DNA from 4 places in the Ensifer sp. ENS06 genome. Region 1 is predicted to be linked to each of the others. Evidence: predicted binding sites of a transcription regulator. Region 1 holds the regulator's gene; each other region holds the start of a gene.
The links. Region 1 encodes PhoB, which activates phosphate uptake and scavenging genes when phosphate is short. Its sites were predicted from a motif close to TGTCATNNANCTGTCAT; they were not measured.
Positions count from the first base shown of each region.

Region 1 (7,400 bases):
GCTCTCCAACCTTCATTCTCTGCCGGGCTATCACGGTAGCTACGTCGCCATCTGGGCGATGCTTCCGGCCGCACTCGTTCTCGGCACCTGGCTGTTCGCCGCTCCCGTCTATATCGACGGAAGCACGCGCGCGGCCTTGCCGGATACCGTCCAGAGCCAGGGCCCTGCCGCCGTGCAGCTCGCGCTCGGTCAGGTCAAATCCGTTGCCGGTGGCCTTCTGCGCCTGAGCGGCGAGGAACTCGCAGCCCTTGAGAGCGGCTCCGCCAATCTTCGCGCGACGCTCGCGTCCAAGGGCGTTGCCCTTGCTGGCGAAGGCGATCCCTACATGGTCGCCGTCGCCAAGCACTTCAACGCGATGACCGCGACCAACCGCTGGCTGATGACGGTCGCCGTTCTGCTGATCGCGATTGCCGGCGGCGTCTACGCCATCCGCAACGTCGCGACCCGCTTCCGCGCCCGCAACCAGGTCGAGCGGGTCATTCTCGGCTCGCTGATCGTCGCGTCCTCCATCGCCATCCTGACGACGGTCGGCATCGTCGCCTCGATGCTGTCGGAAGCCGGACGCTTCTTCACCATGGTCTCGCCGTTCGAGTTCTTCTTCGGCACGGTCTGGGATCCGCGGTTTGCCGCTGCTGGCAGCGGCGGCGCTTCGGGCCAGTTCGGCCTCATCCCGCTTCTTGCCGGCACGCTCTACATCGCCTTCGTCGCCATGCTGTTTGCGGTGCCGATCGGCCTCTTCGCGGCGATCTACATGGCGGAATATGCAAGCCCGCGCCTGCGTTCGACCGCAAAGCCGCTGCTCGAAGTGCTCGCCGGCATCCCGACCATCGTCTACGGTTTCTTTGCGCTGGTGACCGTTGGCCCGTTCCTGCGTGACATCTCCGCCCAGATGAACGGTCTCATGACCGGCAACTACCAGAACTTCATCCAGGCACAGAGCGTTCTGACGGCGGGCATCGTCATGGGCATCATGCTGATCCCATTCGTGTCGTCGCTGTCGGACGACATCATCACCCAGGTGCCGCGGGCACTTCGTGACGGCTCGCTCGGCCTTGGCGCCACCCGCTCGGAGACGGTCAAGAAGGTCATCCTTCCGGCAGCCCTCCCGGGCATCGTCGGCGCGCTGCTGCTCACCGCCTCGCGCGCCGTCGGCGAGACCATGATCGTGGTGCTGGCAGCCGGTGTGGCGGCCCGCATGCAGATCAATCCCTTCGAGCCGATGACGACGGTGACCGTTAAGATCGTCAACCAGCTGACAGGTGACCTCGAGTTCACCTCGCCGCAGACGCTGGTGGCCTTCGCACTCGGCATCACGCTCTTCGTCATCACGCTCGGCCTCAACATTTACGCGCTCTACATCGTGCGCAAATACCGGGAACAGTACGAATGACCGACATCGCTTCCCCGACCGTCCGGATCTCCGCCCGTCCCGCATCCGCCAAGCGCGATATCGGCATCAAGCGTCGCTATGCTGCCGAACGCCGGTTCCGCTTCTACGGCATGGCCGCGATCAGCACCGGTCTCTTCTTCCTGGCATTGCTGCTGTGGACCGTCTTTTCCAACGGCTACACCGCATTCCAGCAGACGACGATTACGCTGCCGATCGAATTCACCGAAAAGGTCATTGACCCCAAAGGCGAACGCGCGACCGACGGCAAGGTGCTGATGACCGCCAACTATCCGCTGTTGGTGCGCGACGCGCTCGTCAAGCAGCTCGGCATCGACGCCACCAAGCGGCCGCAGGTTAAGCAGGCGACCGACATGGTTTCCGCGAGCTCCCGCACGCTCCTGCGCGACATGGTCGCCGCCGACCCGTCGATCATCGGCAAGACGGTTCCTGTCACGCTGCTGGCCGAGGCCAACATCGACTCCGCCTTCAAGGGCCAGATCGATCTCTCGGTCGATGAGGGCAAGCGCAAGGTCAAGGACCAGCAGGTCACCTGGATGAACGAGCTGGCGAGCGCCGGCATCCTGAAGAAGAGCTTCAACACCGGCATCTTCACCTTCGGCGCCTCCAGCCGTCCCGAAGCGGCAGGCGTCGGCGTCGCTGCCCTCGGCTCGCTCTACATGATGCTGATCGTGCTGGTGCTGTCGCTTCCGATCGGCGTCGCCGCCTCGATCTACCTCGAGGAGTTTGCGCCGAAGAACCGGCTGACCGACCTGATCGAGGTCAACATCAACAACCTCGCGGCCGTTCCGTCGATCGTCTACGGCCTCCTGGGTCTCGCCGTCTTCATCAACTTCGCCGGCATGCCGCGCTCGGCAGCCGTCGTCGGTGGCTTCGTGCTGACGTTGATGACCCTGCCGACGATCATCATCGCCACCCGTGCGGCGTTGAAGGCGGTCCCGCCGTCGATCCGCTCGGCGGCCCTCGGTCTCGGTGCGTCGAAGATGCAGACCATCTTCCACCACGTGCTGCCGCTGGCGATGCCGGGCATCCTGACCGGCACCATCATCGGTCTTGCCCACGCGCTTGGTGAAACCGCGCCGCTGCTCCTGATCGGCATGGTCGCCTTCGTCGTCGATTTTCCCGGTTCGCCTATGGAACCGTCGACGGCACTGCCGGTGCAGATCTACATGTGGGCCAACGAGGCGGAACGCGCCTTCGTCGAGCGCACCTCCGGCGCAATCATCATTCTTCTCATCTTCCTGGTCGTCATGAACCTTGGAGCCATTCTGTTGCGACGTCGCTTTGAGCGCCGCTGGTAGTGAGGTAATTACTATGAACATCATGTCAGAAGCAGCAGTCGAGAAGGCTCTGGATCAGAAAATGAACACCGTGCCCTACAAGATGATCGGCAAGGATGTGTCGGTCTATTACGGCGAGAAGCGTGCGCTTTTCGACGTCAACCTCAACATCCGCGAGAACACGGTCACGGCGCTGATCGGTCCTTCGGGTTGCGGCAAGTCGACCTTCCTGCGCACGCTGAACCGCATGAACGACACGATCGAGAACTGCCGCGTCACCGGCAAGATCACGCTCGACGAGGACGACATCTACGACCCGACGATCGACGTCGTCGAGCTTCGCGCCCGCGTCGGCATGGTCTTCCAGAAGCCGAACCCGTTCCCGAAGTCGATCTACGACAACGTCGCCTACGGCCCGCGGATTCACGGCCTTGCCCGCACCAAGGCCGACTTTGACGAAGTGGTCGAGACCAGCCTGCAGAAGGCCGGTCTGTGGAACGAGGTAAAGGATCGTCTGCAGGAGCCCGGCACCGGCCTTTCCGGTGGTCAGCAGCAGCGCCTCTGCATCGCGCGTGCCGTCGCCGTCAGCCCGGAAGTCATCCTCATGGACGAGCCGTGCTCGGCTCTCGATCCGATCGCGACCGCCAAGGTCGAAGAGCTCATCCACGAGCTGCGCACGAACTTCACGATCGTCATCGTGACCCACTCGATGCAGCAGGCCGCCCGCGTTTCGCAGCGCACCGCCATGTTCCACCTCGGCAATCTCGTCGAGGAGAACGACACCGACAAGATGTTCACCAATCCGGATGACCAGCGCACCCAGGATTACATCATGGGCCGCTTCGGCTGAGGCCGCATAAGGCTGCAACAGTAACTGCAAAGCGCCCGTAAGGATCGACGATCATGTCCATGCATATCATGTCCGCCTATGACGAAGAACTGAAGTACCTGACGCGCCGCATCTCGGAGATGGGCGGCCTCGCCGAACAGATGGTCGCCGAGTCCGTTCGCGCGCTGGTCAACTCCGACCTGGCTCTCGCACAGAAGGTGATCTCGGACGACACCGTCCTCGACGACGCCGAGCGCCAGATCGGTGAGAAGGCGATCGTCACGATCGCCAAGCGTCAGCCGGTCGCCGCCGACCTGCGTGAGATCATGGGGTCGATCCGCATCGCCTCCGATCTGGAACGCGTCGGCGACCTCGGCAAGAACACCGCCAAGCGCGTGATCGCGGTCGCCGGCTCCGGCATTCCGCGCAAGCTCGCCCGTGGCCTCGAGCATCTGGCAGAGCTCGCTCTCGTCCAGCTCAAGGAAGTGCTCGACGTCTACGCCTCGCGCTCGCCGGAAAAGGCCAACAGCATCCGCGAGCGTGACGAGGAGATCGACGCGATCTACACCTCGCTGTTCCGCGAGCTCTTGACCTACATGATGGAAGATCCGCGCAACATCACGCCCTGCACGCATCTTCTGTTCTGCGCCAAGAACATCGAGCGCATCGGCGACCACGCGACCAATATCGCTGAGACGATCTATTACATGGCGACGGGTGCTCAGCCGGAAGGCGAGCGTCCGAAGGATGACACCACGTCGACGCTGGGCTCGGTCAACGACTGAGCGCCAAGCGCGCCGTAAGCATGCATGCCCTTTGAAATCTGATCCGGTCGCGGCTTCGGTCGCGGCCCCGAATTCCTGTATCTGAAGCATGCGGTTTTCGCCCCGCCTTTGAAAACGGCGGATGTGCTCCAGATTTAGAGTGTCTGAGCGCCGGCCGGGCCGATGAGCCCAAAGGCCGCCCGCGGTAAGGAGACGTTACCTGATGTTGCCAAAAATCGCCGTAGTCGAAGACGAAGAGGCGCTGAGCGTTCTGCTGCGTTACAATCTGGAAGCCGAGGGCTTCGACGTCGATACGATCCTGCGGGGCGACGAGGCGGAGATCCGGCTTCAGGAGCGGCTGCCCGACCTGCTTATCCTCGACTGGATGCTGCCCGGTGTTTCCGGCATTGAACTTTGCCGTCGGCTGCGCCAGCGTCCGGAGACCGAACGTCTGCCGATCATCATGCTGACGGCGCGCGGCGAGGAAAGCGAGCGCGTCCGGGGTCTGGCGACGGGTGCCGACGACTACGTGGTCAAGCCCTTCTCGACGCCGGAGCTGATGGCGCGCGTCAAGGCGATGCTGCGCCGGGCAAAGCCCGAGGTGCTCTCGACGCTGCTTCGCTGCGGCGACATCGAACTCGACCGCGAGACCCACCGCGTTCATCGCCGCAGCCGCGAAGTGCGCCTCGGCCCGACCGAGTTCCGTCTTCTGGAGTTCCTCATGTCCTCGCCGGGCCGCGTCTTCTCTCGCTCGCAGCTTCTGGATGGCGTCTGGGGGCATGACATCTATGTCGACGAGCGAACCGTCGACGTGCATGTCGGTCGTCTGCGCAAGGCTCTGAACTTCTCGAACATGCCCGACGTGATCCGCACCGTTCGCGGCGCCGGCTATTCGCTCGAAAGCTGAGCGGTCTGAAAGTCGCCAACAAAAAAAGGGGCCGATCGGCCCCTTCCTTTATCAATGCGGTCCAGCTTCTTAGCGAGCCCTGCGGCGCTCCCCCGACGGCTGGTAGGCCAGCCGAGCATGGAAGGTGCAGTAAGGCGAGGCTTCCGGGGAATCGTTGCCGCAGAAGTGAAACTCTTCCTTCAGCGGGTCGCCGATCGGCCACTTGCAGGTGCGCTCGGTGAGCTGGGTCAGCTCGAGGCGGCGCGACATCGGCACGACAACGTCGGTGCGGGTGCTGAAATCCTGCTCGGCAACGAGATCGACTTCGATTTCTTCCTTGAGAACGACAGCGCCGGCCGCGCGTGCAACCGGGCGGGTCGAAACGCGCGAAGCGTAGTTCGGTGCGCGCGGTGCCGAAGTCGGGCGCTTCGGACGGGCTGCCGTCGTGGTGCTGCCGCCGGCCTTGGCGCGACCTGGCAGGCTCAGGCGGTGAACCTTGCCGATGACAGCGTTACGGCTGACGCCGCCGAGCTGCGCCGCGATCTGGCTTGCGCTCAGGCCCTCGGACCAAAGCTTCTTCAGTTTCTCCACCCGCTCGTCAGTCCAGTTCATTTCTGCACTCTCCGTTCTCAGCGTTGGGGATGGCAGAATCCCTCACCGCACCCCGGCTAAACCCCGGGGTTGCAAACGCGATAACTCTTTTGGTGACTAGGTCCGCCGCATGCGTCTAGTAATTGAATGTTAACGTACTGACCGCTGGACTCTGTGGCAAGAGTCCCAGGAATCAGGCCGAATCGATTTCGTAGTTTTCCCCAACTTGCTCGGCCAGCGTTGCATTTTTGCAAGCCCTCCCGGACGATTTTTCTGCTGCCAGGAATCGACCCTTCATGTTGCGCTGCAAGGCTTGGTTTTGTTGACATTGCAGCGCGAAATGGGAATAGTGCCTGCGCCGCCGAAAGGCGGCATTTTTGATTTTTATCGGCCCGCGTGAGGCGCGGGATCGATGTCGATCTGGAGTGAAGGAGAGCCTCGCATGACTGCAACCACGCCGCTTTACGATACCTACATGCGCGCGCCGTTGCGTTTCGAGCGAGGAGAGGGCGCCTGGCTGATCGCTGAAGACGGTACGCGTTATCTCGATTTCGGTGCCGGCGTTGCCGTGAACTCGCTCGGCCACGCGCACCCGCACCTGGTCGAAGCGCTGAAGGCGCAGGCCGACAAGGTCTGGCACCTGTCCAACCTTTATGAAATTGCGGGCCAGGAAAGCCTCGGCCGCCGGCTGACGGCGGTGACCTTTGCCGACAAGGTCTTCTTCACCAATTCGGGCGCGGAAGCGCTGGAATGCGCCATCAAGACGGCACGGCGTTACCACTTCTCCAAGGGCCACCCGGAGAAGTTCCACGTCATCACCTTCGAAGGCGCCTTCCACGGCCGCACGATCGCGACGATCGCCGCCGGTGGTCAGCAGAAATACATCGAAGGTTTCGGGCCGAAGGCGCCGGGCTTCTACCAGGTTCCGTTCGGCGACATCGCCGCGGTCAAGAATGCGATCACCGAGGAAACCGCAGCGATCCTGATCGAGCCGATCCAGGGCGAGGGCGGCATCCGTCCGGCGACCAAGGAATTCATGCAGGAACTGCGCGCGCTCTGCGACGAGTTCGGCCTGCTCTTGATCCTCGACGAGGTCCAGACCGGCGTCGGCCGTACCGGCAAGCTGTTTGCCTATGAATGGGCGGATATCCGCCCGGATATCATGGCGGTCGCCAAGGGTATCGGCGGTGGCTTCCCGTTCGGCGCCTGCCTCGCGACTGAGGAAGCCGCATCTGGTATGGTGGCGGGCACGCATGGCTCCACATATGGCGGCAACCCGCTGGCCATGGCCGTCGGCAACGCCGTGCTCGACGTCGTTCTGGCCGACGGATTCCTGACGCATGTGCGCGATGTCGCGCTGGTCTTCCGCCAGGGCCTTGCGTCGCTCAAGGACCGTTTCCCTGATGTCATCGAGGACATCCGCGGCGACGGTTTGATGCTGGGCATCAAGGTGAAGGGCCCTTCGGCCGATCTGCTGAAGGAAATCCGCGCCGAAAAGCTCCTGGCCGTGCCGGCGGGCGAAAATGTCCTGCGTCTTCTGCCGCCGCTGACCGTGACGGCGGAAGAGGCGCGCGAGGGGCTCGCACGTATCGAACGCGCCGCCGAGGCGGTTCGCAAGGCAAGCGGCAACGCCGCGGCCTGA
Region 1 is NZ_JACVBC010000001.1:465,509-472,908, forward strand. Features, by position in the region: gene pstC (phosphate ABC transporter permease subunit PstC) at 1-1,390, shown strand, start outside; gene pstA (phosphate ABC transporter permease PstA) at 1,387-2,709, shown strand; gene pstB (phosphate ABC transporter ATP-binding protein PstB) at 2,723-3,538, shown strand; gene phoU (phosphate signaling complex protein PhoU) at 3,589-4,302, shown strand; gene phoB (phosphate regulon transcriptional regulator PhoB) at 4,505-5,188, shown strand; gene IB279_RS02345 (GcrA family cell cycle regulator) at 5,258-5,779, opposite strand; gene IB279_RS02350 (aspartate aminotransferase family protein) at 6,201-7,400, shown strand.

Region 2 (7,400 bases), 420 kb from region 1:
TTCGCGAGCGCGCCATCCGGATTGTCAGCGAAGTGCAGGCGGCCGCCAGCGATCTTGCCGAACGCCGCGGGCTGCTGACGGGATCGCTTCGGATCGCGGCCCCCGTCAGCTTCGGCCGAAGGCATCTCGGCCCGGCGCTCTATCCGTTCCTGGCCCAACACCCGGAGATCGAACTGACGCTTGACCTCGACGACCGACGGGTCGATGCCGCCTCCGAAGGCTACGACGCGATCGTGCGCCATGGCGCGATCGCCGACTCGCGGCTGGTCGTGTGGAAACTTGCGAGAAGCCGGCGCCTGCTGGTCGCCGCGCCCGACTATCTCGACCGGCACGGCACGCCCGCGTCGCTCGCCGAACTCGAGGGCCATCGCGGCATCTTCTACACCAACCGGGGTGCTGCCGACTGGCGCTTCGAAGGACCTGGCGGTGCGACAGTCGTACGGGCGCGCCTGGCGCTTGGCATGAACAATGGCGACATGCTGCACGATGCCGCCGTCGCCGGGCTCGGCATCGCGCTGTTGCCCGCCTTCATCGCCGGTCCGGCCGTGCGCGAGGGGCAACTGAACGAGATCGACGTCGGGCTCAGCCCGGAGCCGGAGTTCATCTACATGGCGCATCCGGAGGGCCGGCGCGCCTCCACCAAGCTCAGAGCCATCGCCCAGCACCTGAAGGAAGCCTTCGGCGATCCGCCCTATTGGGATCCGTGACGGCTCCGCAATCCCGGCACAATCGTTGCGGGCGACGGTATCGCGCCGATCGCCGATCAAGTCTTGACCAAGGCTTGACCGAAACCGGCTGGCATCATCAGCGCATCCCCTGACAACCGAAAATTGGATTCCTATCCTTCATGCGGAACCGCTTTCTGAACTGGATCGTCCTCATGGCGCTTGGCACCAACGCTCACGCAAGTCCGCTTCCCGCTCCCACCGACGCAGAAATTCAGGAGATCCTGGCCGACCGGATCGACAAGCAGCAGCAGTCGATCGGCATCGTCGTCGGTATCATCGATGCCAATGGCCGGCGCATCATCGCCCACGGCCATCCGGCCACAGGCGACCCGCGCCCCGTCGACGGGCAGACCGTGTTCGAGATCGGCTCGGTCACCAAGGTCTTTACCGCGCTGCTGCTGGCCGATGCGATGGAGAAAGGCACACTCAGCCTCGGCACACCCGTCGCCACGCTTCTTCCCGAGAGCGTGATCATGCCCGAGGACAAGCAGACGCCGATCACGCTCGGCGACCTCGCAACGCACATGTCCGGCCTGCCGCGATTGCCCAGCAATCTGGTGCCGGCCGACATGAGCAATCCCTATGCCGGCTACGACGCGGCGAAGCTCTATGCTTTCCTCTCCAGTCACAAGCCGCAGCGCCGCCCCGGCGTCGAGCATGAATACTCCAATCTCGGCGCCGGGCTTCTCGGCCACGCGATCGCCTTGAAGGCCGGGGTCTCCTATGAAGACCTCGTCGTCAGCCGTATCGCCGTTCCCCTCGGCATGAAGGACACGGCGATCACGCAGCAGCCCGACTGGGCCGAACGCCGCGCAACGGGCCACGATGCGGCCATGGAGCCGGTGAGCGAATGGGATCTCGACGCGCTGCAGGGTGCAGGCGCCCTGCGCTCGACCGTCGACGATCTCCTGCTTTTCCTTGAGGCGGCCATGGGAAAGACGGCATCGCCGCTCGCTCCCGCCTTCAGCACGCTGCTGTCGACCCGACAACCGCTCGGCAAGGGCGATCGCGACCAGCAGGCGCTCGGCTGGGTCGTCTCCGGCAAGGGCGACGAGCAGTTCATCTGGCACAATGGCGGAACCGGCGGCTATAGATCCTTCGTCGGCTACCGTCCGTCGACGGGTGTCGGCGTCGTCGCCCTGTCGAATGCGTCGACCGAGGTCGGCGTCGACGACATCGGCCGCCATCTGCTCAATCGCAACGCGCCGCTTGCGCCGCCGATCGTCAAGCGTACGGCCATAGTGATCGACCCGGCGCGCTATGATGCCTATGTCGGCACCTACAGGCTGGCGCCCGACTTCGAACTCACGATCTTTCGGGATGGCGATAGCCTGTTTGCCCAGGCGACCGGGCAGGACCGGCTCGAAATCCTTCCGGAGGCCGAGCACGGCTTCTTTACGAAGCTCATCGATGCCCAGATCAGCTTCACGCTCAAAGGCGACCGAGCCGAAAGCCTGACCTTGCACCAGGGTGGGCAGAGCAGCCCCGCGCCTCGGGTCTCGAAATGATGGGTGTCTCCCGCCTGCTTATGAAGGCGGGAGACGGTTTCCAGATCGATCAGAACAGCAGATCGATGGTGAAGTAGGCGAGCGCCGAAATCGCCGCTGCGGCCGGCATGGTGATGAACCAGGCAATGACGATATTGCCGGCAAGCCCCCAGCGCACGGCCGAAACGCGACGCGCGGCACCCACGCCGATGATCGCGCCGGTGATGGTGTGGGTGGTCGAGACCGGGATGCCGAGCCAGGTGGCGGCAAAAAGCGTGATCGCTCCGCCGGTCTCGGCGCAGAAGCCCTGCATCGGATTGAGCCTGGTAATCTTCGAGCCCATGGTGTGGACGATGCGCCAACCGCCGAACAGCGTGCCGAGCGCGATCGCCGCCTGGCAGGTGATCACCACCCAGAACGGCACATAGAACTCCGAGCCGAGATAGCCTTGCGAGTAGAGCAGCACCGCGATGATGCCCATGGTCTTCTGCGCGTCGTTGCCGCCATGGCCGAGCGAATAGAGCGAGGCCGAGACGAACTGCATGACGCGGAAGGTGCGGTCGACGGCAAAGGGCGTCTGGCGCACGAAGATCCAGGAAACGATCAGCACCAGCATGAGCGCCAGGAAAAAGCCGATCGCCGGCGACATGAAGATCGCGCCGACGGTCTTCAGGAGGCCGGTCCAGACGATCGAACTGAAACCGGTGCTCGCAAGACCGGCACCGACGAGGCCGCCGATCAGCGCGTGCGACGAACTCGACGGGATGCCGAAGAGCCAGGTGACGATGTTCCAGACGATTGCGCCGATCAGCGCCGAGAAGATCACCAGCGGCGTGACGATGCCGGGATCGATGATGCCCTTGCCCAGCGTCTCGGCCACGTGCAGGCCGAAGAACAGGAAGGCGATGAAGTTGAAAAAGGCCGCCCACATGACCGCGTACTGCGGTCTCAGCACCCGTGTCGAGACGATCGTCGCGATCGAGTTGGCGGCGTCGTGCAGACCGTTCAGGAAGTCGAAGAACAGCGCGATGCCGATCAGCCCGACGAGCAACGGAAAGGCGAGCGTCGCATCCATCAGACGTTCTCGATCACGATGCCGCTGATTTCATTGGCGACGTCCTCGAAGCGGTCGACGACCTTTTCGAGCTCGCCATAGATCTCGCTGCCGATGATGTAGGCCATCGGGTTGCTGGCGCCGTGGCGGCGGAACAGGTCCTTGAGGCCCTGTTCGTGCAGTTCGTCGGAGCGGCCCTCGATGCGGGTGACCTCTTCGGCGATCGCGATCAGGCGGTCGTGATTGGCGCCGATCCTATCGAGCAGCGGAATGGCCTCGGCGATCAGGTGCGCGGCCTTGACGACCGTGGTGCCCATTTCGCGCATGCCGGGATCGAAGCTCTTCTGTTCGTAAAGGCGGATCGTCTTGACAGTCTTGTGCATCATGTCGATGGCATCATCCATCGACTGGATCAGATCCTTGATGTCGCCGCGGTCGAAGGGCGTGATAAAGGACCGGCGCACGGCCAGCAGCACCTCGGCGGTGATGTGGTCCGCCTCATCCTCGAGCGCGACGATCCGGTCGCAGTGTCTTTCCAGATCGTCGCCGCCAGCGAGAACCTTGTCGAGCGCATCGGCAGCACCGACGACGGTGCGCGAATGTTTTGCGAAGAGGTCGAAGAAGCGATCCTCGCGGGGAAGAAGTTTGCGGAACCAGGCCAGCATCACACGTATATCCATCTGTGGATTGTCATGCGGCTGTCATATTTCACTAGGTCCTTTATGAAAAGCACCGAATCAAAGGGGTTTGTCGCCTTTCCCCTGTCGATATCGGCCTATCTTGCACGATATGGCGACGCGCCCCATTTCGCCTTGCCTTGGCAGGCGCTTTCGTCCTAGCTGCGCCCAACGTCGAATCCGGACTGCCGATGCCAAACAAGGTCTTTCTCAACCGCCTGAAGCTTACGGAGTTCCGCAACTATGCGGCCCTCTCGCTTGAGCTCGATCAGCGCCATGTGGTGCTGACGGGGGAGAACGGCGCCGGCAAGACCAACCTCATGGAAGCCGTCTCTTTCCTTTCGCCCGGCCGCGGCCTCAGGCGCGCAGCCTATGCGGACGTGACCCGGGTCGGTGCCGGCGACGGGTTCTCGGTCTTTGCGGAAGTCGAGGGCATGGAGGGAACCGTCGAGATCGGCACCGGGACTGCCGGCGTCACGGAAGGGCAATCCCGGCGGCTGCGGCTGAATGGAACACCGGCAGCGACCGTCGACGAACTGACCGATCACCTGCGCGTCCTCTGGCTGACGCCATCGATGGATGGGCTCTTTACCGGGCCTTCGGCCGACCGGCGGCGTTTCCTCGATCGTCTTGTGCTGTCGCTCGATCCGGAGCACGGCCGTCGCGCCAGCGAATTCGACCGGGCGATGCGCAGCCGCAACCGGCTGCTCGGTGAATTCCGCCCGGACCCTTCCTGGCTGACGGCGATCGAAAAGGAGATGGCCGGTCTCGGCGTCTCCATGGCGCTGGCGCGGCAGGAAATGCTCAGTCTGTTGACGGCGCTGGTCGAGCGCACTGTCGATGAAAGCGTCTTTCCCTCGGCGCGCCTGGCGTTGTCGGGCTTTCTCGACGACGAGGGCCATCGTCCGGCCTATGATCTGGAAGAACAATATCTGACGATGCTGCGTGATGGGCGTCCGCGCGACGCCGCGGCGGGGCGCACGCTCGACGGGCCGCACCGGAGCGACCTGCTCGTGCGTCACCGCGAGAAGGACATGGAGGCAGCACGCTGCTCGACCGGGGAGCAGAAGGCGCTGCTCGTCGGCCTGGTGCTGGCGCATGCGCGCCTCGTCGGCGACATGACCGGCCACGCGCCGATCCTGCTGCTCGACGAGATCGCCGCCCATCTCGACGTCAACCGGCGCGCCGCTCTGTTCGATCTCGTCGACGGCCTTGGCGGCCAGGCCTTCATGACCGGGACGGACCAAGCGATGTTCGAGGCGCTGGGCGAACGCGGCCGCTTTCTGACGGTTTCGCACGGCAGTGTTACGGGATAAGCAGAGGTCACCGAGGAGGATTTTGCCATGACCGGTGAGAACAAGCTCGACCAATCGGAGATCACCCGCTACGCCCGCCATATCGTACTGCCGGAGATCGGGGGTGCCGGGCAACAAAGGTTGAAGGCGGCCCGTGTGCTGGTGATCGGGGCCGGCGGGCTCGGCGCTCCAGTGCTCGTCTATCTTGCCGCCGCCGGCATCGGCCGGATCGGCATCGTCGACGACGATGCGGTCGCGCTTTCCAACCTGCAGCGGCAGATCATCCACCGCACTGAAGACATCGACCGCGCCAAGGTCGAGCGGGCCGCCGAGGCGATCACCGCCCTCAACCCGCATGTCGGCGTCGACGAACACAGGCTCAGGCTCAACCCCGACAATGCCGAGGCGCTTTTCCGGCAATATGACCTGGTGATCGACGGCTCGGACAATTTCGATACGCGCTATCTCGCCGCCGATACGGCGGCAGCGGTCGGCATTCCGCTGGTGACCGGCGCCGTCGGCCGCTTCGACGGATCGCTGACGGTGCTGATGCCCTACAGCGCCGGCGCCGATGGACGGCCGAACCCCTCCTATCGCGATCTCTTTCCCGAGCCGCCGCCGGCCGGTGTCGTGCCCTCCTGCGCGGAGGCCGGCATCGTCGGCGCGCTGACTGGCGTCATCGGCACCTTGCAGGCGATGGAGGCAATCAAGGTGATCGCCGGCTTCGGCGAACCGCTGGTCGGACGGCTGCTGATGTATGACGCGCTGACGGCACAGTTCAACACCATCCGCTATCGCCGCAGAGCATAGGCCGACCATGGTGCAGATCTTTCGCATCGACGAAGCATTCGACCGCTACGAGGAACTGCTGGCGCTGATCCTTGGCGCCTTCTCCTACATGGACGGGCGGATCGACCCGCCGTCGTCGGCGCATGCGTTGAACATCGCGTTGCTCCGGCAGAAGATCGCTGACGAGATCGCCTTCGGCGTCCGCGACGGCGAAAGGCTCGTCGGCTGCATCTTCTGCAAACCGGAGGACGATTGCCTCTATATCGGCAAGCTTGCCGTCGCGCCTGAGACGCAAGGAAAGGGTATCGGTCGGCTGCTGCTCGCCGAAGCGGAGGCGACGGCGCGTGCGCTGAAGCTGCCGGCGCTGAGGCTCCTCACCCGCATCGAACTCATCGACAATCACCGCGCCTTTGCCGCCTGGGGCTTCGTCCAGAGCGGCACGATGTGCCATCCCGGTTTTACCCGGCCGACGGCGATCGAGATGCGCAAGACACTTTAGCTTCCGGGCTTGAGCGAACCGGATGAACGGCCGCACGGCGTTTCGCGTTCAGTCGCGGCCCGGAAGCACGCGGTCCGGTGGTCGGTGGCCATCGAAGAAGGTGCGGATGTTGATCACCACCTTCTCGCCCATGTCGATGCGGCCCTCAAGCGTCGCCGAGCTCATATGCGGCAGAAGCACGACCTTGCCCTCACCGGCAAGCTTGATCAGCTTCGGATTGACGGCCGGCTCGTTCTCGAAGACGTCGAGGCCGGCGCCAGCGATCTTGCCTTCACGCAGCGACTTGATCAGCGCCGTCTCGTCGATGATGCCGCCGCGGGCGGTGTTGACGATGTAGCTGTCCGGTCGCATCAGCGCCAATCGCCGTGCCGAGAGCAGGTGGTAGGTCGCCGGCGTCGACGGGCAGTTGACCGAGACGATATCGACGCGGGCAAGCATCTGGTCGAGGCTGTCCCAATAGGTCGCCTCCAGCATCTCTTCGGTTTCCGCCTTCACCCGGTGGCGGTTGTGGTAGTGGATCGAAAGGCCGAAGGCCTTGGCGCGGCGGGCGACAGCGGTGCCGATCCGGCCCATGCCGACGATGCCGATGCGCTTGCCGGCAATGCGCCGGCCGAGCATCCAGGTCGGCGACCAGCCAGCCCATTCGCCCTTGCGATCGGTCAGGATCTGCGCACCTTCGGCAAGCCGGCGCGGCACGGCGAGGATCAGCGCCATCGCCATGTCCGCGGTGTCTTCGGTCAACACGTTCGGCGTGTTGGTCACGGTGATACCCTTGCGGGCCGCAGCATCGACATCGATGTTGTCGACGCCGTTGGAAAAGCTTGCGATCAGCTTCAGCTGCGGGCCGGCCTGCTCGATCAGCGCCGCATCG
Region 2 is NZ_JACVBC010000001.1:49,844-57,243, reverse strand. Features, by position in the region: gene IB279_RS00295 (LysR family transcriptional regulator) at 1-707, shown strand, start outside; gene IB279_RS00290 (serine hydrolase) at 848-2,236, shown strand; gene IB279_RS00285 (inorganic phosphate transporter) at 2,286-3,290, opposite strand; gene IB279_RS00280 (DUF47 domain-containing protein) at 3,290-3,934, opposite strand; gene recF (DNA replication/repair protein RecF) at 4,138-5,262, shown strand; gene IB279_RS00270 (molybdopterin-synthase adenylyltransferase MoeB) at 5,290-6,051, shown strand; gene IB279_RS00265 (GNAT family N-acetyltransferase) at 6,062-6,529, shown strand; gene IB279_RS00260 (D-glycerate dehydrogenase) at 6,578-7,400, opposite strand, start outside.
Region 2: the regulator PhoB is predicted to act here: its motif matches at 3,958-3,974, upstream of IB279_RS00280 (DUF47 domain-containing protein).

Region 3 (7,400 bases), on a different contig from region 1:
CATATCTTCTGCGAAGATCAGGGCGATTTCTACGAGATCAAGGACGACCTGCCGAAATTCGCAGCCGGCCGCGTCTGAGGTTCAGGCCGGCGGGTTTGCCGCCTGTCGCTCGGCCTGCTCGAAGCCATTGGCAAGGCCGGCAAGCTTAACTGCCTGCCATTGGCAATATTCCTCGATCAGCCGCACACTCAACCAGAACAGGCCGCGCTGCCCCTCATCGGCTCTTCCAAGCAAGCCCAGATCCTGGGCCCGCGTGAAGATCCGCCGGATATGGGTGTTCGAGATCATGTAATGCGTGGCGAGATCCGAGAGGTTCGCCTCCAGCCAGACTTTACCATCGACAGACTCAAGGCTCTTCGGCCGCGCCATGAGATCGTCGAGCAGGAGGCCACCGCACTCGGTCCAGACGAAAGCCGCGACACCTTCCGGCGGCTGGGTCCACCGGCGATCCGAAAGCAGCAGGCGGGCGGCGATCGGCTGAGCCCGTTCGAAAACGGTGCGGTCGGCTTCGACGCGGGCGACACGGCCTTGGCCGTCGAAGCGATCGAGCGTTCCCATCTGGCTCATGAACCAGCGCAGCATGGCGCCTTCGCTGATTTCGGTCGGCTCTAGCGGACGGATCTTCTTGCGACCCCGGCCGCCCTTCGCGTCGCGCAAAAGCTTGTAGGTCAGCAGTTCGGCGATGAAGGCAGCGGCGGTATTGCGGCTGGCGCCGCCGGTCTCATGGATGAACTTGAGAAGGCGGGCGGTCGTAACTCCCGTTTCGGGATTGCCGGGCTCACGCTCGAGATGCAGGGCGTAGACGGCCTGGCTGAGGGTCCATTTCTGGTGGGAGGCGACTAGGCGAGCGATGCGGGGAAACATGTCGTAGGCCGCCATCAGATCGCGCGCGCTCGCCTGGAGCACGTTGCGTAACTCCGGATGACAAAGAAAACCTTCCGCGGTGAAGGCGAGCGAGCCATCCCGCGCAGCGCCTTCCTGCTCTGCCATCACATGCATCTGCTGCGCACACCCCCAATGCTTGCGCGGCCCGCCAAGTGAAGGGCACACTCGGTGCCCCGCCGGCCAGCCGCGCTCAGCTGCATTCCTTTTACTAGGGCTACCTTGTGCATAACGTGTCAGCAACCGAATTTGTTCAACGGGGCGTTGACGGTGGCCGTCGAACGCCCCGTTTGAACGGGTCTACTGCACGAGGACCGGCGACTGGCACTTGACGCCGGTGACGCGGACATCGGCCTCGCCGACCCGTACGCCGACGAGCAGCAGAAGGTTGTAGAGCAGATCGTCGACCGGCTTGGTGACGGCTCCGAGCGTTTGGGCCAATGCCTGCTGCACGATGGTCGGGCTGCCGAGCGTCAGGAACAGGACCTGTATGTTCAGGTCGAGATTGTTGAGGAGCGTTTGCGTCGTCGAGGTCAGGATGTCCTTGGTCGAGACCGTCTTGATCGACCGGGCCGCGACCTCGGACGGGCTGAAGCTCAGGCGCGTCGGCTTGAGGTTTTGCGCCTCGACATGGGCCAGCGCATCGATCTTGACCACCAGGGCGTCCACGAGTTTGGCTCTTTGAACCCGCGCGTCTGACGAGAAGTTGGACAGGACCGCCGGATCGACGTCGCCGATGGCGATTTCGGCAATGCCGGGCACCGCATCGACGCTGACCGAAGCATTTTCGGGCGTGCCGCCATAGCACCTGATGTCGGCGAGCTTGGCTTCCGCATAGGCGAGTTCGACATAGATCGGCAGGCGGATGCGAATGCCGGCAAGGGCGGCCAGGCCATCGACGTTGACTTCGACGGCAAGGCGGGTCTGGGCGGTGCGTATTGCTGCGCCGGGCGTGCCAAGGCGGTGGCTTGGTGTTTCGACGGGCGGCTCGCCGATCGCAAGCTTGACCTTGGCAGATGCGATCCCCGGAAGGCCGGCCACGGCATTGAGGGCGATCTGGTTTTCGCCATTGGCGATGGCTGCAGCCGCCGACACGATCTGCAGCGCGCTTACGCGCATCGCCCAATCGGAGCCGGCGTCGACCTGCAGGCTCTTCTTCGGATCGAGGTTGAGGATTTGCGCCAAGGTGAAGGTGCGCTTGTCGTTCGAGGTCGAAAGCTCGATGCTCTTGAGTGCGGCCGTGACCGTTCCGGACAGGCCCTGGACGAGCCGCATGGAGGCAAGCAGCTGCGGCATCGTCAGGTTTGCCTTGAGCACGTCTTCATAGGAGGCAGCCGTCAGGTTGAGCCTGGTCGCAATGATCTTCAGGAAGGGCTGGATATCGATATCGGCGTCGATGAGCGCCTGGTAATCCATGACCTTGAGCGAGATCGTCGTTCCGAGCATCTGCCCGAGGATGGAGTTGAGCAGCCCATCATTGAGGCTTGCAAGACGGGAGCCTACGGAGAAGGCCGCGATCTTCGAGCTCGCCGCCGTGCCGTAGACGCTGAGGTCCGGCGGGGCGCTGAAGATCGAGGCGAGGAAGATGTCACCCTTCCTTTCGAGCATCACCTGCACGGCGTCCGTGGGCGTGGCGTCCTTGATAAAGCGCTGGCCGGCATCGACCGACGGATCGGGGACGTAGCGCCCGCGCGTTACGGTCGCGACGCCATCAAGCTTGGCGGTGCTGATGTCACCGGGCGGCAGAGTCTTGCCGTCGATGGTCAACAAACCGTTCGGCGTCGATACGCCGTAGTTCAGGCCATTGTTGGCGAAGTGATTGAGCACGGCCTTCTCGGCGGCGGAGACGTTGGCCGCTGCCGCGATCGCAGCGAGATCGACCGAAGACTGCATTTCACGCTTCTGGACGGTTAGGTAGCCGTAGTCGATCGCAAGGGCCATGGACGTGATCACCAACGGCATGGCCAGGGCGGCCGAGATACCGATATTGCCGCTACGGGCTCGGGCGAGGGAGCGCATGGGTTTCCACAGCATATCAGACCCCTCCGATGCGGATGGTTGCGAAGCGCTCGATCTGTTCGCTCGGCATGGCGAATGTGAACAGGTTGAAGATTGGCAGGTCGCCGGCGTCGTATTTGATTCGGACGGTGAACTGGTTTGCGTTGTTGGCGTCGTCCCTGACGGTGACGGTCATGCGCGACGACTTGATGAAGGCCTGATCCATCGTCGTGCGACGGATATAGTCGGTCGCGAGCCGTTCACGCTCGGTTTGGGAGAGGCCGGCGATGGCTGTGCGGGCGGCATCGGCAGCAATCTGCTGGATGGAATGGGCGGCACTGAGATAGACGCCATAGGCGATCAGGGTCAGCACGCACATGAAGAAGAGTGGTGCTATTATTGCAAATTCGATCGCAGCGGCCCCGTCCCGGCCGCCTAACAGGCGCTTGAAGTTGGACATTGCAGCATCTCCGCGTACCCACGTTGCTGTATTTCTCGAATGTCCCTGCACCCATAACGTGATCCTCAAATATTAATTTTTTCATACTCCGATAAGTTGTTGAATCCCAATGAATTTCGCGAATGTTGCAAAATGTGTATTCACAGTTGAATTAGTATTTATGAAAATGAGCTAGTTTTCGCCTGTCGCGGCGGCTGCGCGCCCGCGTCCGGGCGCCGGATCCGCGCGAGGGCAGGCTTGCCTATCGCCAGCGCATCGTCCCGGTTCGGCCCGGGTCCGGTCACTCCTGTCCTGGGGGCGTGCGATAGCGTTCGAGCTGCCGGTTGAGCGTCGCCAGGTCCGCGCGCAATTCGGAGATCTCGCGCAGCAACACGTCGTCGACCTTGTGATGCAGCGCGATCAGTTCGACTTCCGACTTGAGATTGACTTCGTAATCCTTCGAGGCAGCGAAGCGGTCGCGCTCCGCCTGGCGGTTCTGCGACATCATGATGACCGGCGCCTGCAGCGCGGCGAGCATCGAAAGCATCAGGTTGAGGAAGATATAGGGGTAGGGATCGAAGGCGCCGGTGGCGAGCAGAATGGTGTTCAGCAAAACCCAGAAGACGAGAAACCCGCAAAAGCCGATGATGAAGCTCCAGGAGCCGCCGACGCGGGCGATGTTGTCTGCGAGCCTGTCGCCGAAGGAGAGCCGTGCCGTGAAGGCGGCATGTGAATCGGTGGCGAGCGTGCGTCGGTCCCGGGCATGGGTAAGAATGCGGCGCTCGATCTCCCCGAGCTCGCTAAGCGGCTTGCCGAAAAGCTGTTTCGATATGTCATTGAAGTGCGGCATGGCGATCTCCGGAGTTGGCCGGAGACAATCTAGCGCGTCAGCGCCGCAAGGAAATCAGGCGGTACGCGAAAATGCCGCAAGGACCGGAGCGGTTGCTGGCCGCTCCGGTCTTCGATCAGTGGGTTTCGACGCTGGCGAAGAGATCAGCGTGTGACTTGAAGAACCGGTCGGTCGAGAAGCGGTCGCCGAACATCATGTCGTGCTGCAGGAAGCGGTAGTCACGCAGGAGTGCCGGCACCTTCGGCTGGCGCGACCACTCGGCGACTTCCTTGCCATTCTTGCGGATCAGCATGTAGCGGTCGACAACGCGGTACTGGTCATACACCTTGCCGAGGAAGCCGGTGTAGTAGGGGTGCTCGTAACCGGACTGCTTGAGGATCTGATAGGAGAGGAAGGCCGGGCTGATGGTGCCGACGTTCTTCTTCGGGCCAGTCTTGTTCGACCAGACGACGAGCGGCGTTTCATGCTGCGCCTTCATCTGCTCCTTCGAACCTTTGCGCTCCGCCGTCACACCCTTCATGAAACCGGTGCTGGTATAGACGGTGTTAAGCGGCGGCAGATGGTCGCCAAAAAGCACGATAACCGTTTCGCGATCGCGGTTTTTGGCCCAGTCCATCAGCTTCTTCAGGCTGTCGTCAGCCTCCTTGATGCCCTGCGCGTAGGTGGCAAGCACCTGGCGGTCGGCCTCGGGCAGGTCGCCTTCGACCTTGATGGTGTTGTTGGCGTAGCGGTTGGCCTCATAGGGGCCATGGCCCTGGAGTGTGACGGCGAAGAAGAAGAACGGGTCGTCCATCGCGTCGGCCTGGCGGATGATCTCGTTGGTCAGCGAGTCGTCCGAGGCGAAGATGCCGCGCTTCTGCATCGGTGGCATGTTCTCTTCCGACTTGAACATGTCGAAACCGAAGGCCTTGTAGACGGCGGTGCGGTTCCAGAACCAACTCTGGAACGGATGGATGGCGCGCGAGACGTAGCCTTCGCCACGGAAGAAAGTGGCAAGCGACGGGATCGGATTGCGGATGTACTGCTGGTACGGGATGCTGCCGTAAGGCAGGAACGCGTTGGAGAAGCCGGTCAGCGCCTCGAACTCGACGTTGGCGGTCATGCCGCCGAACTCCGGCGAGAAGACGTTGCCCGACTGCATTTCGCGGATCGTCGGCATCGGGTCGGGCGACAGCTTGACGTTCGGCAGGCGGGTCGGATCCCAGAAGGATTCGCTCATCAGCACGATGACATCGGGCTTGCCGCGGTGCGAGGTGCCGGCGGGAAGCGGCTTCACCGGAATGCGGTCGATCGCGTCGGCCATGTAGCCGGCGGGCGCGCTGACATTGGCCATCGGCAGGTTGATCGCAAAGGCGAGCGCAAAGCCGTTGTGCTTATAGTTCTCGGTCTGGTCCCACATGATCGGGATGACCTTCAGGCGATCACGGATCCAGGAGAACTGGTTGTAATCCATGATGTTCCAGAAGGCGACGAGCAGCGGCAGCGCGAAGGCCAGGCGGGCGACACGCTCGCGGGTCGTCAGCTTCGGGAAGGTCCGCCAGGCAAAGCGCAACAGGAGGGCGATGGCGACGACGGTGGCAACCAGGCCGACGGCGATGCCGACCGCCGTCCACGGACGGTCCTTCACCAGCACGGGCATCAGCTCCATGATCTGGCGGCCGAACAGGAAGTCGGTCGGATAGAGCGGATCGGACAGGAACACCTGCTTCTGCTGGCAGATGACGGCCGGAAGAAGTGCCAGCGGCGCGATCACCACGGCGGACTTGTGCTCGCGGCCGAAAATACCGTCGACAGCGAGCAGAATGAGAAAGAATATGCCGATGGTCGTCAGCGCCGGGCGCGTCGGGTCGAGGACATAGGAAAGGGTGTCGGTCAGCGACTGACGGACGATCAGTTCAACGGCGAAGACAAGGGCAGTTGCAACGAACAGGGAGAACAGGGCGCTGCGCGTGGAAGCGAGCGTCTTGGCGTGCCGTGCGGCGAAGCCGGGTCGGTCGGCATAGACACGTGAGCCTCGCGCGACAGCGGAATCGATACTGGCCAACATATTCTCCAATTTCATAAATGCGTCGTGTAACTGTCATACGCCCGTCATTTTGAACAGGGGATGAATGGTTTCTCAACGGGAATGGAGGGTGGCTTTTCGTGGCGTGAAGCCGCACGAACGGCCCAGTATAAGGACCGGGAAAAACAGAAGTTTTCGGTTTTTTTCGCGTGGCTGCGATTGGCTGTGGGTATTTTTCCGCAGATTGCGCTAAAGAACATTGCGAAAGTCAGATGCAATCGTTCAGGACAGACCGACAGGCCCGCTCATGACCGCCCATAAAAACGCCCCCTCGCTCCTTCGTATCGCCGTTGCCCAGCTCAATCCGACCGTGGGCGACATCGCCGGAAACCTGGCCAAGGCGCGTGAGGCGCGCGCCGATGCGGCGCGACAGGGCGCCGATCTCCTGCTTTTGACGGAGCTGTTCATTTCGGGCTATCCGCCGGAAGACCTTGTTCTGAAGCCGGCCTTTCTCAAGGCCTGCCTCCAGGCCGTCGAAAAGCTGGCCGCCGAGACGGCCGATGGCGGCCCGGGCGTCATCATCGGCTTCCCGCGCCTGTCGAAGACCGGCCGACATAACGCCGTGGCAGTACTCGACGATGGCAAGGTGATCGCGATTCGCGACAAGGTCGATCTGCCGAACTACGGCGAGTTCGACGAGAAGCGCGTCTTCGATCCGGGCGAGATGCCGGGACCGGTCAATTTCCGCGGTGTGCGCATCGGCATTCCGATCTGCGAGGACATCTGGGGCGATCTCGGCGTCTGCGAGACGCTGGCCGAAAGCGGTGCTGAAATCCTGCTGTCGCCGAATGGTTCGCCCTATTATCGCGGCAAGGTCGACGTGCGCCATCAGGTCGTGCTGAAGCAGGTGATCGAGACGGGCCTACCGATGATCTATGCCAACCAGCTCGGCGGCCAGGACGAACTGGTCTTCGACGGCGCCAGCTTCGCCTTCAACACCGACAAGTCGCTCGCCTTCCAGATGAGCCAGTTCGAAGAGGCGATCTCGATCGTGGAGTGGAAGAAGGGCGAGAGCGGCTGGCATTGCGAGCACGGCCTGAAGTCGCGCCTGCCGGAGCGGGAGGAGGCGGATTACCGCGCATGCATGCTCGGCTTCCGCGACTATGTGAACAAGAACGGCTTCAAGAATGTCGTGCTTGGCCTCTCCGGCGGTATCGATTCCGCCA
Region 3 is NZ_JACVBC010000002.1:158,159-165,558, reverse strand. Features, by position in the region: gene IB279_RS09880 (GFA family protein) at 1-78, shown strand, start outside; gene IB279_RS09875 (hypothetical protein) at 82-999, opposite strand; gene IB279_RS09870 (TadG family pilus assembly protein) at 1,183-2,916, opposite strand; gene IB279_RS09865 (TadE/TadG family type IV pilus assembly protein) at 2,918-3,340, opposite strand; gene IB279_RS09860 (DUF1003 domain-containing protein) at 3,621-4,169, opposite strand; gene IB279_RS09855 (LTA synthase family protein) at 4,285-6,213, opposite strand; gene IB279_RS09850 (NAD+ synthase) at 6,482-7,400, shown strand, end outside.
Region 3: the regulator PhoB is predicted to act here: its motif matches at 6,248-6,264, upstream of IB279_RS09855 (LTA synthase family protein).

Region 4 (7,400 bases), 710 kb from region 1:
TGGAGCGATCAGGCCATCATTCTCGGGATCCGGCGGCACGGCGAAAGCTCGGCCATTGTCGAGGTCATGAGCGCTACCCACGGCCGGCATCTCGGCATGGTGCGCTCGGGGCGTTCGCGCACGATGCAGCCGGTGCTGCAGCCGGGCAACTCGGTGGAGGTCACCTGGCGCGCCCGGCTCGACGAGCACATGGGCGAATTCCGGATCGAACCGGTGGAGCTGCGGGCCGCCCGGCTGATGGAAACGGCGACCTCGGTCTATGGTATCCAGGCGCTCGGCGCTCTCCTTAGGCTGCTTCCCGAGCGCGACCCGCATCCGCATCTCTATGAGGCGCTGGCCGTCATCGTCGACCATCTCGCCGATCCCGCCGACGCCGGCGAATTGTTCGTCCGTTTCGAACTCGCAGTCCTCAACGACCTCGGCTTCGGGCTCGATCTCACCGAATGCGTTGCAACCGGCGCTCGTACCGAACTCGTCTATGTCTCGCCGAAATCGGGCAGGGCGGTCTGCCGGGAGGCCGGAGAGCGTTATGCCGACCGCATGTTGGCGTTGCCGGACTTCCTTTCGGCCGAAGCGCGAAGGGCTGCGGATCACGACAGCCTCGCCGCCGCCTTCCGCCTGACCGCCTTCTTCCTCCACCGCCATGTCTATGAGCCGCGCGGCCTCGACGTTTCTTCCGCCCGCGACGGTTTCGTCCATGCGGCGCTGAAGGCGCTGAAAGCGCAATCCTCAGCCGCCTGATTCCCAGGAGTTATCGATGTACCAAGAGCTTTATCCCGGCATGTCCGTATCCGGCGTCGGCGTGCTGTCGCTCGACCGCGTCGCCCGCGATGGCGGTCTCAAGGCAATGCAGGATCTTTTGAGCGGCGAGCTGCCGGCGCCGCCGATGTCGAAGACGCTGAAGTTCGGGTTGAGCGAAGTCGAGGAGGGTCGGGTGGTCTTCAAGGGGCTGCCGACCGAGGAACACCTCAATCCGCTTGGCACAGTGCATGGCGGATGGACGGCAACGATCATGGATTCGGCCCTCGGCTGCGCTGTCTTCACCACCGTCAAACCTGGGGAGGCCTATACGACGGTCGAGTTCAAGGTGAACCTCGTGCGGCCGCTGCTGCCCGATATGGGCGAGGTCTTCTGCGAGGGGCGCATCGTGCATCGTGGCCGCACCATCGCGACCTCCGAAGCCTGGCTGCGCGACCGTAACGGCAAGCTGCTCGCCCACGGCACCGAAACCTGCGCCATCTTCCCGATCGACAATCTCAGGCGTTAAAGCAATTCCAGGAAAAGTGCGAAGCGGTTTTCCGTCCGGAATTGCGTCACTTCAAGCTGAGCAATTCCAGGAAAAGTGCGAAGCGGTTTTCCGCCCGGAATTGCGTCACTTCAAGCTGAGCAATTCCAGGAAAAGTGCGAAGCGGTTGTCTGCCCGGAATTGCGTCGCTCAAGCAATGTCGGAAGCAAGAAACGCCGCGCAGAATGGCGCGGCGTTCCTCTTTGTAATCGCAGTCCTGATCAGCCGATGCGACCGCCGCCCTGCTTCGTTACGGCGACGACAGCCGGGCGTACCGGCATGTCGTCCTGGAAGTCCGGCCAGCGGGTGGCCGGCGTCTCGTAAGTTGCAAGGCCGGCGTCGCCTGGGTGCTGGACGGCGAGGAAGAATGTGTCTGAGGTCGGGTTGAAGCAGGGGCCGCACATTTCGGCGCCGACCGGCACGCGGAAGAAGAGCTTCGACGTGCCACGGGCGGCGCCGTCCGTGTCGATCGCCCAGATGCCGTCGGTGCGGCCGGTGTCCTTTTCGTTGTTGCCGTCGGTCGATACCCAGAGGCGGCCATCGGTGTCGATGGCGCAATTGTCGGGCATGCCGAACCAGCCGTTCTTGGTGGTGGCAGTCGAGAACGAAGCGCCGACCTCGGCAACGCTCGGATCGCCGCACTTCAAGAGAACGTCCCAGCGGCTCTTCAGCGACGCGAAGTCGCCGTCGGTCTCGGTGATCTCGACGATGTGGCCGAAGGCGTTCTTGGCGCGCGGGTTGGCCGCGTCGACTTCTTCGGCCTTGCGCTTGGTGTTGTTGGTCAGCATCACGTAGACCTTGCCCGTCTTCGGGTTCGGCTGAACGTCTTCCGGACGGTCCATCTTGGTGGCACCGAGCGCGTCGGAGGCAAGACGGGTGTTGATCAGCACGTCCGCCTGCGAGGCAAAGCCGTTGGCTTCGGTCAGCGGGCCTTCGCCGTGCGTCAGCGGCATCCAGGTGACGGTGCCGTCTTCGTCGAACTTGGCGACATAGAGTGTGCCCTCGTCGAAGAGGTCCATGTTGGCGGCGCGATCGTCAGGGTTGAACGTGCCCTTGGTCACGAACTTGTAGACATAGTCGTAGCGCTCGTCGTCGCCGGAATAGAGCACGACGCGGCCGTCCTTGTTGACGATCGATTCGCAGCCTTCGTGCTTGAAACGGCCGAGGGCTGTGCGCTTCTTCGGCACCGACGTCGGATCAAGCGCGTCGACCTCGACGATCCAGCCGAAGCGATTGGCTTCGTTCGGCTCTTTGGAGACGTCGAAACGGTCGTAGAAGGACGCCCATTCATACTGGCCGCCCGGTGCGCCCAGCCGCTTCAGCTGCTTGTATTCCGGATGGTCCTCGGCAATCTCGCCGCCAAAATAGCCGTTGAAGTTTTCTTCGGCCATCATGTAGGTGCCCCAGGCGGTGACGCCGCCGGCGCAGTTGTTGAGCGTGCCGAACACCTTTTTGCCGGTCGGGTCGGACGGCGTCTTCAGGCGGTCGTGACCGGCGGCCGGGCCGGTGATCTGCATCTCGGTGTTGACGGTGATGCGACGGTTGTTCTTGCCGTCGAGAACCGGCTGCCACTTGCCGTCGACCTTGCGGATCTCGATGATCGTGCCGCCATGTGCGGCCATCTCGATGTCGACCAGCTCCTTGCTGTATTCGCCGAGAACGACCTTCTCTTCCTCGACTTCCTTGCCGTCCTTCGTCACCTTTTCCTTCACGACGCTGGCGAAGGCCGGGAACATCAGTTCGGCATTGGTGTATTCGTGGTTGACGACGAGCAGGCCGTGGTCGGCGCTGCCGTCGAGCGGGATGAAGCCAACATAGTCGTTGTTGTAGCCGAACAGCTTTTCCTGGGCAGCGGCCGTCTGGTTCTTCGGGTCGAACTCCGGGCTGTCGGCGAAGATCTTGTCGCCCCAGCGAAGCAGGACGTCGGCATCGTAACCTTCGGCGACATGGTGCTTTTCGTCGACGCCGGCTTCGATCTCGGTAAAGTCGAAGCGCGAACCGTCCTCGGCGCGTGCCTCTTCGGCGGTCAGGAGAGCGAGCGGGCTGACGGTGGTCGAGATCGCGGCAACTGCCAGCGAGCCGCCGATGAACGACCGGCGCGAGAAGCGGCGGTGGATGATGTCGCCCATTGTCGGATTGGCGGAACAGTTGTGGCCGACGTCTTCCAGCTCTTCCCTGCGTTCCGTCAGCGTCTTGAATTCGGTCTCTTCCGTCTGGGCGAGATGCTTGTCCATGATCGGGTCTCCTGGTTGAACGATGGAAACCACCGCGCAAGGCAGCGGTGTTCATCCGCCTGTACCAGCTGCCCCATGACAGTTCTGCGACATTTCCGTGAAGAGATTACAGCGCTCGGCCGTCTATAGATTTGGCGCTTGCATAAAAGTCTGTATGGTTGCGCGCGCCGGCGATTGCGACTGCCAGGGGAAAGTATGTTCGAACTTATTGCTTTAGCTGCCTTTATTCTGGCCCTGTCCGCCTATCTCGGCAACCGAAGGACGACCGAGCGTCTTGGTGCCGAACTCGCCGCCCTCAAGGCGGAGGTCGTGGCGCTGAAGGCCGCTCCGGGGGGAGGCGCCCCGGCTGAAACGGCGACCGAGGCGTTTGCGGCTGCGGACGAGTTGTCGGCCATGTCGGAGACGCCGGAGCCAGAGACGCTGGACGATGCCGCCTTCTCGGCCAGTGCGCGCGAGGGCGCGCGGATTTTCGGCGATGCGGAAGGAGCCGCGGCCAAAATCGAGGGCGAGGAGACGATCGCTGCCAGCACGGAAGCACCGCAGCCGGTCGCAACCGTACCCCGTCAGACCGAAAGCCTGGAAAGTCGCCTCGGCGCCCGTTGGGCCGTCTGGGTTGGCGGCATCGCGTTGGCGCTCGGCGGCGTCTTCATGGTCAAGTATTCAATCGATGCCGGGCTGTTGAGCCCGGCGGTTCGCCTGACGCTTGCTGCCTTGTTCGGCCTCCTGCTGATGGCGGCGGGCGAGGTCATCCGTCGGCGCGCGGTGCCCGTGATCGCCAACGAATTCCAGAACGCCATGATCCCCGGCATCCTGACGGCGGCCGGTGCCGTCACCCTCTTCGGGGTCGCCTATGCCGCCTATGGCATCTACGACTATATCGGCACGGGCACGGCCTTCGTTCTCCTGGCGGCGATTTCGCTCGCCACGGTTGGTCTGTCGCTGCTGCATGGGCAGGCGCTCGCTGGCCTCGGCCTGCTTGCCTCGCTGATCACGCCGGCGCTGGTTTCGAGCAACGAACCGCGCCCCTGGGTTCTTTTCGGCTTCCTCGCGATCGTTTGGCTCGCGACCCTGCTTGCATCGCGGCTGCGCCGATGGACCGTAGTGCCGACGCTTGCCAATGTTGGCATAGGGCTCTGGGGCCTTGCCTATGTCGCTGCGGCATCGCCCTTCGAAGCACGGCCGGTCGCTTTCGTCCTGCTTGTGATGATCGCCGGCATCGGACTTATCTGGCCGGCCGCCATCGAACGGGAGCCAGTGGCAGAAGCGCGCGAAGTGCGTGATGCGACTGAAGGGTCCGAAATGCTGGAGCCGACCGAAGCGACAACCCGACCCCGGGCCGTCGTCGGGCCATGGGAACGCCTGTTCGTTCCACCGCACGCGGCAATCTCCATTTCGGCCGCGATCGTCGTCACCATGCTTGCGCTCCTCCTCATCAGCCCGGCAGTCTATGCGGTCCGCTTTCCGGTGGCGGAGTTTGCAGTTGTCGTTGCGGCGCTGGCGGCGTTGGGCGCCTGGCGGACAACGGCAGTCTATCCCGCCGTGCTTTCAGCGGTCGGCGCTGTTGCTGGCGTCTGGAGCCTGACGGCGCTGAGCGGCGTGCTCGCCTATCTCGATCCCTCGCTGGCCGACGCTCTTCCGGCAGTCGTCCTGCCCGGGCGCACCGCGATGATCACCGCAATGCTGCTTGCGGCGCTGTTCGTCGCACTCGGCGGTTTCGTGCTGTCGCGCCGGCTCGTCGCCCATCCGCAATATTCGACACTCTGGGCGGGCATCGCCGCGGTCGTTCCGGTCGCGCTCGTCGCGATGTCGTTCCTGATGACCGGCAACTATTCCTTCGACCTGCCGCACGGCCTGTTCTCACTCGTCGCCGGGGCGGCGCTGCTGGCGCTTGCGGACTGGCTCTACCGCCGCGAAAGCGAGGCGATGGCGCGCGATACGGCGGCCGGCTTGCTGGTGGCCGGCTCCTTCACCTTTCTCGTGCTTGCCCTCCACGCCTGGACGGATGGGCTGGTCACGACGCTTGCGATCGCCGTGCTTGGAACGGCCTATGCGCTCGCCACGCGGATCCGCACCTGGCCGATTCTTCCGTGGATGACTGGTGCAGCGGCCGTCGTCGTACTCGGGCGCATCGCCTGGGAGCCGACGATCGTCGGTGCCGGCAATCTCGGCACTACGCCCGTCTTCAATGCGCTGCTGCCGGGCTACGGCATTCCCGCCGTGCTGCTTGCAGGCTCCGCCTATTTCCTGAGATCCTGGCCAGGCACGCGCGTGCGCAACCTGCTGCAGGCGCTTGCCAGCCTTTTCGTGCTGTTGACGCTCGCGATCCTGGTGCGCCATGCGATGAACGGCGGCGTGCTCGACAGCGCGGTGCCGACCCTCGGCGAGCAGTCGATCTACACGCTGCTGGCAATCGGCGCCTCGGCGATCTTCATGAGCCTCGACATGAAATCACCGAGCCCGGTCTTCCGCTACGGCGGCATGGGCCTCGGCGTGCTCTCGATGCTGTCGGTGCTTTCGGCGCATCTCCTCGGCCTCAACCCCTATTTCAGCGGCGAACTGCTGGGGCGTATCCCGTTCTTCGACCTGCTGTTGATCGGTTATCTGTTACCGGGGCTCGGCTATGCGGGGCTCGCCTGGTATGCACGCGACAAGCGGCCCTTGCCCTATGTCATGGCACTTGCGGTCAGCGGCGCGGTGCTTGCTTTCGCCTGGGCAAGCCTCATGGTTCGCCGTGCCTGGCAGGGGGAAAACATCGCGGACTGGAAGGGCTTTCTGCAGGGCGAGACCTACACCTATTCGGTCGTCTGGCTGCTGCTCGGCGTGCTGCTGCTGGTGCTCGGCTCGCGCTTCCATGCCAAGAGCATCCGCATCGCGTCGGCCGTTCTGGTCTTTGTTGCCGTGCTGAAGGTGTTCCTGATCGACATGTCCAACCTCGAAGGTTTCCTGCGGGCTCTGTCCTTCATCGGCCTTGGCGGGGTATTGATCGGGATAGGGCTCTTCTACCAGAAGATCTTGTCCGGCGTTGGCGCTGCACCGACGGCGCCGGCAAAGCCTGCCGAACAGCAATAGGACATCATGACAGAGATTTCGAAACTCGCGGCCGCCTTCGCGCCGCATGAGGAACTTGCGGCGGCGTTGCTGCCGCATGCCTTCGCCGCCGATGACGGCTCGCACGATGCCGCACATCTGATCCGTGTCTGGAAGAATGCCGCCCGCATCCAGGCGGAGGAGGGCAGTGAGGCGCGTTTGCTCGCCGCCGCGGTGCTGCTGCATGACTGCGTCTCGGTCGAGAAGAACTCGCCCCTGCGCACGCAGGCATCACGACTGGCCGCCGAAAAGGCGACGGGCATTCTGAAAGATCTCGGTTGGGGCACGGATGAGATTGCCGCGGTGGCGCACGCCATCCTGACGCACAGCTTCTCGGCGAACATCCCGCCGGAAACCCTGGAGGCGAAGATCCTTCAGGATGCCGATCGGCTGGATGCGATCGGCATGGTCGGCGCTGCCCGCTGCTTCTACATCGCCGGGCGCATGGGCAGCGGCCTTTACGACCCGCTCGATCCGCTGGCTGAGGCGCGGGCGCTCGATGACAAGGCCTTCGCCATCGATCATTTCGAGACCAAGCTCTTCCGGCTCGCTGACGGGTTCAAGACCGAGGCCGGCCGCCGTCTGGCTCACGAGCGTGAGCAGCGGCTACGCGACGTGCTCGCCATGATGCTGGATGAAATCTAGTTGCCGGGAAGGGCGTGGGGCGCTTTTCTGCGAGCGATTGTGCCGCGCCGATTGCACCGGAACATTTCTCCGTTTCCATCAAACCGAGAAATGATCTAGGCCTTTCAACGGATTGCAGCCGCCCGGTGAATCGGATCGTCAGGCGCTTG
Region 4 is NZ_JACVBC010000001.1:1,178,245-1,185,644, forward strand. Features, by position in the region: gene recO (DNA repair protein RecO) at 1-741, shown strand, start outside; gene IB279_RS05850 (PaaI family thioesterase) at 758-1,267, shown strand; gene IB279_RS05855 (PhoX family phosphatase) at 1,507-3,519, opposite strand; gene IB279_RS05860 (DUF2339 domain-containing protein) at 3,715-6,588, shown strand; gene IB279_RS05865 (HD domain-containing protein) at 6,595-7,251, shown strand.
Region 4: the regulator PhoB is predicted to act here: its motif matches at 3,595-3,611, upstream of IB279_RS05855 (PhoX family phosphatase).